Linked DNA regions of Hydrogenophilus thermoluteolus. The protein of the gene in region 2 interacts with the protein of the main gene of each other region in a pairwise test. Links are inferred from orthologs where the notes say so. Each region holds a gene or a part of one and is shown on either strand. Other genes may lie near its edges. The genes, in order: HPTL_RS00730 and trkA.

Region 1 (3,110 bases), 2.0 Mb from region 2 along the record:
GATCAGGCCGCCGCCGCCCACGCCACAGAAGACGGCGTGTAACGGCTCCGGGTGCTGCCGCAAGAGCTCCATGCCGATGGTCCCTTGGCCAGCGATGACGTCAGGGTCGTCGAACGGATGCACGAACGTGAGTTGTTCTTCTTTGGCAAGCCGCAGCGCGTAGGCGTAGGCGTCGGAGTACGATTCGCCTGCGAGCACCGCTTCTCCACCCCGCGCGCGGACCGCTTCGACTTTGATGAGCGGGGTGGTGGTGGGCATTACGATCACCGCGCGCACCGGTTTGCCGCGCCGTTCGCCGATGGTTTTGGCGGCAAGCGCGACACCTTGCGCGTGGTTGCCGGCGCTGGCGCAGATCACGCCACGGTCGAGCTGTTCTGCGGAGAGATTAACGATCTTGTTGTATGCGCCGCGCAGTTTGAAGCTGAAGACCGGTTGCAGGTCTTCGCGCTTGATCCACACCTGGTTGCCGGTGCGGCGGCTCAGCGTCGGCGCAAACTGCAGCGGGGTTTCGCGCGCGACTTCATAGACGCGCGCGGTGAGGATCCGTTTCAGGTAGTGGGTGGCGTCAAACATCGTCGTGCCTCTTGTTCGAGCAGTTTTTCGTGGCGAGCAAGGAACTCTTGGGTCGAATCGATCCCGCGCAGTTTGAGGACGAAGTTGCGCACCGCAGCTTCGAGAAGTACGGCCATGTTGCGCCCCGGCGCAACGGGCAAAGTGACGCGCGGAACCGCAACGCCGAGGATCTCTTGGTTCTCTTCTTCCATTTGCAGCCGCGGCAACGGGGTGGTTTCCGGGCTGAGGCGCTTGAGGTGGGTGATGAGGCGCAGGCGCATCTTGCGCCGTACCGCGGTTTCGCCGAAGATGGTGCGGATGTCGAGGAGTCCCAGTCCCCGGACTTCGAGGTAGTTTTGCAGCAGTTCCGGGCAGCGCCCTTCGAGTTCGTAGGGGGAGATGCGGGCCACTTCCACCGCGTCGTCGGCAACCAGCCCGTGGCCGCGCGTGACCAGTTCCAGTGCCAGTTCCGATTTGCCCGTGCCCGCTTCACCGGTGATCAGTACCCCAACGCCCAGCACGTCCATCAGCACGCCGTGCAGAATCGTCCGTTCGGCGAGCATGCGCGCGATCTTCAAGCGGAAGCGGTCGATCACTTCGGCGGCAGGGCGTGGCGAGGTAAGGAGCGCAATGTCGTAACGGCAGCACAGCTCTTCGAGCACGTGGGGAACGGTGCTGCCGTCGGCGACGATGATCGCGGGCGGGCGCGCCGCGGTGATTTCGGAGAGGACGTAGCGGATTTTTTCGTTGGGTTGCTTCGCGGACCACGCGAGTTCGGCCGAGCCGACCACTTGCAGGCGTTCGGGGTGGATCAGGTTCAGGTGGCCGACGAGGTCGGCCGGCCAGATGTGGGTGTCGGTGACCCGCACCGTGCGCGTGAGGTCCCCACAGCGGTGCACGAGCGCAAGCGGCTCTGCTAACGCCGCAACGAGCGCCGCGACGGTGGTTTCGCGCACGGCCATCGCGGCGCTCCTTACGCGCGAAACGCGGCGCGCAACGCTTCTGGGGTTTCGGCCGAAAGGATCGCTTCGCGCACCTCTGGACGACTGAGCCGCTCGGCGAGCTCCGAGAGGATTTCCAGGTGCGTTTCTGTGGCTTGTTCCGGCACGAGGAGCGCGACGACGATCGTGACCGGCTGGTTGTCGACGGCGTCGAAGTCTACCGGTTGCGCCAAACGCAGGATCGCGATGCGCGGTTCGGTTAGCCCCGGAACCCGGGCGTGGGGGATCGCGATGCCTTCTCCGAGCCCGGTCGAGCCGAGCCGTTCGCGTTCGATCAGCGCGGCAAAGAGCTTACCTGCGTCACACCCTTGTTCCGCGAACGCTTCGGCAACCTTTTCCAACACCCGCTTTTTGCTCGATGCGTCGACATCGAGCCGTACCTGTGCGGTAGCGATGAGCGATGCAAGCAGATCCATTGTCGTCGTCATTCGGCATCAGGCGCCGCCGGGCCGTTGTGGTGGTTGGTAACGATCTCTTTGTGCTTGCGTACTTGCCGGTCGAGTTTGTCGATCATCGCATCGATCGCGGCGTAGAGGTCGGCGCCGACCGCGTGCGCGTGGATGTCCTTGCCTTTGACGTGTAGCGTGCACTCCGCTTTTTGTTCGTTCTTTTCGACCGACAGGATGACATGGCAGCTGGTGACGTGGTCGAAGTGGCGGATGACATGCTCGAGCTTTTCGCGGGCGTATTGTTCGAGCGCTTCGGTGACTTCGACGTGACGACCCGTGATGTTGAGGTTCATGGAACGGTTCTCCTGAAGTGGTATTAGAGCCTTTTTCGCAATTTCGCTGGCGGAATCGAAAGTGAATCGCGGTATTTTGCCACGGTTCGGCGGGCAATCACAATGCCTTCGGCAGCGAGTCGATCGGCGATCGCGGTATCGGAAAGGGGGCGATGGGGGTCTTCGGCGGCAATCAGTGCGCGAATCCGGCTTTTGATCGCGGCGGCCGAGGTGGCGTCGCCGTCGTCGGTGGCGAGCGCTGCGCTGAAAAAGGTTTTGAGTTCGAAGAGGCCGTTCGGAGCGAGCAGGTATTTGCCGGCGACGACGCGGGAAATGGTCGATTCGTGCAGCGTGAGCGCCTCAGCCACGGTTTTGAGGGTGAGCGGCTGCAAGGCGCGTTCGCCGTAGCGGAAGAAATCGGCCTGGTGGTCGACGATCGTCTGCCCGACGCGCAGCAAAGTGAAAGCGCGCTGGTGGAGCTGTTTGACGAACTGCTTCGCTTCGGCAAGCCGAGTTCGCCACGCTTCCGGGCTCTTGCGCCCGATCGACGCTTGATAGAGCGGCGAGACGACCACGCGCGGGTACGCCGCCGGGTTGAGGTCGACGCGAAAACGATCTCCCTCTGGGGTGACGATCAGGTCGGGTATGACGGTGGGCGCCGTTTCGGTGCTGAATCGGCGCCCCGGTTTGGGGTCGAGCGATTCGACGAGCGCGATCGCCGCTTTGAGTTCCGCTTCGCTGCAGCCCAGGGTTTTGCGTAACCCGGCGTAGTCGCGTTTGGCCAAGAGTTCAAGTGCGTCGCGCACGAGGCGCTCGGCGAGGGTGCGTTCGGGTGA
Region 2 (3,319 bases):
TTTGATCCCGCCGCCCGTCGACCCGGCACAGGCGGTGAAACTGCTCAGGAAGAGCAGCCACAATTGGGCGAAGAACGGCCAGAGGGTGTAGTCGGTCGTCGCCAAACCCAGCGACGTGGCGATCGAGACGACGTGAAACGCGGTGTCGCGCAGCGCCCGCCAGAAATCGGCGTACGCGCCGTTCACGGTCAAATAGGCGGCGAGCATGAGGCTACTGAACGCGAGCACACCCAAATAGTAGGGCAATTCAGGATCGCGCCAGTAGGGTTTCGCGGATCTTCGCACCAGCGCCAAATAGTGGGTGGCCCAGTTGAATCCGGCGAGCGTAGCGAATGCGATTGCGATGAGTTCGAGCGTAAGGCTGTGAAAATAGCCGAATGAGGCATCGTGGCTGGAAAAGCCACCGAGCCCCATCACCGAAAAGGCGTGGATCACCGCATCCTCGATCGACATCCCACCGTACCAGAACGCACCCATGCACAGGAGCGTCATCCCCGCGTAGGTGAGCCACAGGCCCTTTGCAGTATCGGCAACGCGCGGTGTGAGCGACTCCTCTTTCAACGGCGTGGGGGATTCGGCCTGAAAAACCTGCCGCCCCCCGATCCCCAGCAAAGGGAGAATCGCTACCGCCAAAACGACCACCCCCATTCCGCCCACCCAATGGAGGAACGCGCGCCAGAGGTTGAGGGAAAAGGGGAAATCGTCCAAACCGGAATAGACCGTGGCGCCGGTCGTTGTCAGCCCCGAGACCGCTTCGAAATAGGCGCGCACGTAGCCGAGTTCGGGGCGGTAGAGGTAGAGCGGGATCGCCGCGAAGAGCGGTGAGACTACCCACGTGAGCGCGACGATCAGAAAGCCATCGGCGGGACGGAGCGCGCGCCGATACCGCCGCGTCGCAGCCCAGAGAAGTGCCCCAGCAGCGAACGCCGCTGCCATCGCTTCTTCGTAGAGCGTGTGGCTGCCGTCGGCGCGCCACAGCGACGCCGCGGTGGGAACCAAAAAGAGCAGGGAAAAGAGCATGAGAATGTACGCGTACGCATGGAGCGCCGGAACCCAGGGTCGCATCGTCGCCGCTCCGCCGATTCAGAAAAAGCCGAACCCGACGGCGAAAAGCTTTTCGATCTCACGCACGCGCCGCCGTTGCGTACAAAAGAGGATCACGTGATCCCCCTCTTCGATCACCGTGTCGTGGTGGGCCATCACCACCCGTTTCTGTTTGCGCGCTGGGCTTGCCGCTTCCTCGTCCGCTACCGTCTCTTCGCGAACGATCGCTGCGACCGTCACCCCTGGTGGCCAGCGAATTTGGTCGATCCGCCGCCCCACCACTTTCGACGTCTGCGCGTTGCCATGAACGACGATTTCGATCGCCTCCGCGGCACCGCGCCGTAAGCGGTGGACTGCGGCCACGTCACCGCGCCGCACGTGTTTCAAGAGGGCCCCGATCGTCACCAACGCCGGTGAAATCGCGATGTCGATCGTTTCGCCTTGCACCAGATCGACGTACGCGGAGCGGTTGATGATCGCCAACGTCTTTTTCGCGCCCAACCGTTTGGCGAGCGCAGCCCCCATGATGTTGTTTTCGTCGTCGTTGGTCACCGCAAGGAAGTGATCGACCTCTTCGATCCCTTCGCGGTCGAGCAGATGTTCGTCGGTGGCGTCACCTGCGAGCACCAGGGTATCGGTGAGCTCGACAGCCAGCTGCTGCGCGCGCTGCTTGTTATATTCGATCAATTTCACGCGGTAGTCGCGTTCGAGCATTTTCGCGAGCCGCATTCCGATATTGCCGCCCCCTGCGATCATCACGCGCGATCCGCGCCGCTCTGCGGGCCGCAGTTCACGAAGCAGTGCCGGAATTTGCCCTGCGCTTGCCAGAAAAAAGAGTTCGTCGCCGGGGTGGATCACCGTATCCCCTTCCGGAATGATCGGCACCCCGTGGCGGTAGATCGCAGCGACCCGCATTTCGACGTTGGGGAGGTGATAGCGCAACGCTTTGATCGGGTGGCCAACGAGCTTTCCGCCCCGTTCGGCACGCACCGCGGCAAGCTGGACGGCGCCGTTCGCAAAATCGAGCAGTTGCAGCACCCCTGGGTGGTTCACCAGGCGGACGATGTATTCGCAGACGATCTGTTCGGGGCAGATCGCGAAATCGACCGCAAAAGCCTCTTCGCCCAGGAGTTCTTGGAACGCGGTGTAGTCGGCGGCGCGCACTCGGACGATACTGCGCGGCACGTTGAAGAGCCGTTTTGCGATCAGAGACGCACAGAGGTTGGTCTGATCCGATTGCGTCACCGCGACGAGCAGATCGCAATCGCGCGCGCCCGCCTGTTCCAGCAGACGGGGGGACGCGGCGTTCCCGACCAAAGTGCGCATCTCGATGCGGTTTGCGACCTCCGCCAAGCGGCTGGCGTCGACGTCGATCATCGTGATGTCGTTCTCTTCGCTCGCCAGATGCTCCGCCACCGAGCTGCCGACCTGACCGGCCCCCAAGATGATCACGTTCACGCGTCGTCCTCCTCTTTCCGGCGCAGCGAGAGGCCCAACTGGCGGAGCTTGCGGTAGAAGTGGGTGCGCTCCAATCCCGCCAGATCCGCGAGCCGCTGCACGGGGAGATCGGTGCGCGCCAACAACCGTTCCAGGTAGAGCCGCTCGAACGCTTCCCGGGCCTCCTTGAGTGGCAGTGCAAAGAGCGTACTCACGTTCTCCGGTTGGTTTCGCTGAAGCGCCCTTTCGATCGCTGCAGGATCGAGTCGATCTTCGGTGGCCAACGGCAAGAGCGCCTGGGTCCATGCGTCGAGTGTCCATTCGGCATCGAGCGCGATCCGTTCGATCGTCCGTTTCGCCTCCTCTGGCCATGCCAACGGTTGCCCCAGTTCGGCTTCCAAGGCCTCCTGGACGAGCGTACCGAGCGCGATCGACTCGTCCCGTTTGGGTACGACGATGGGGTCTTCCCATACCCGCGCCAATTTTTCACCGACCAAGGGACGCCACTGAGCGAAAGCGTCCCACGCGCGAATCGCCGCGATCAGCCGCACCTGATGGACCGCTGCGTACTGATAGAGGAACGACAGGTTTTTCGCGAGCATCCGGTTTGCGCGTTCACCCAAATTCGCGAAAACCAGATGGCTGCGCCACTGCTTCACCTGGTCCACCGAGAGCGGTGGGGTTTCCGTCGTCAACCATACGGTGTGCTGCCCTTCTCCGAGGTGGCGCAACAGCCACTGCTCGTAAAACGGTTCGGGAAAATAAAGGAGTGCTGCGTGGTCGTGCTGTAATTTCGCGTTGAGTGCGTCGATCACCGGAGCGAGCGGGCGCGGCACCC

Evidence for each region.
Region 1: the proteins of trkA (region 2) and HPTL_RS00730 interact in binary tests that used the Escherichia coli proteins (3 or more experiments, as listed by UniProt). The link is inferred for Hydrogenophilus thermoluteolus from one-to-one orthologs.

Annotation. Positions count from the first base shown.
Region 1 is NZ_AP018558.1:157,271-160,380, forward strand. The notes cover bases 254-3,043. They hold HPTL_RS00730 (PTS sugar transporter subunit IIA), read right to left. Parts: upstream 1,982-3,043; coding sequence 1,526-1,981; downstream 254-1,525. Other genes in these bases: ilvA (threonine ammonia-lyase, biosynthetic), read right to left, coding at 254-573; hprK (HPr(Ser) kinase/phosphatase), read right to left, coding at 549-1,508; hpf (ribosome hibernation-promoting factor, HPF/YfiA family), read right to left, coding at 1,978-2,295; rpoN (RNA polymerase factor sigma-54), read right to left, coding at 2,319-3,043. In the rest of the region: more of ilvA, read right to left, coding at 1-253; more of rpoN, read right to left, coding at 3,044-3,110. UniProt on the Escherichia coli protein: Seems to have a role in regulating nitrogen assimilation.
Region 2 is NZ_AP018558.1:2,203,094-2,206,412, forward strand. The notes cover bases 294-3,292. They hold trkA (Trk system potassium transporter TrkA), read right to left. Parts: upstream 2,503-3,292; coding sequence 1,084-2,502; downstream 294-1,083. Other genes in these bases: HPTL_RS10690 (TrkH family potassium uptake protein), read right to left, coding at 294-1,065; HPTL_RS11585 (sigma-54-dependent Fis family transcriptional regulator), read right to left, coding at 2,499-3,292. Also shown: more of HPTL_RS10690, read right to left, coding at 1-293; more of HPTL_RS11585, read right to left, coding at 3,293-3,319. UniProt on the Escherichia coli protein: Part of the constitutive potassium transport systems TrkG and TrkH. May regulate the transport activity of TrkG and TrkH systems. Binds to NAD(+) and NADH.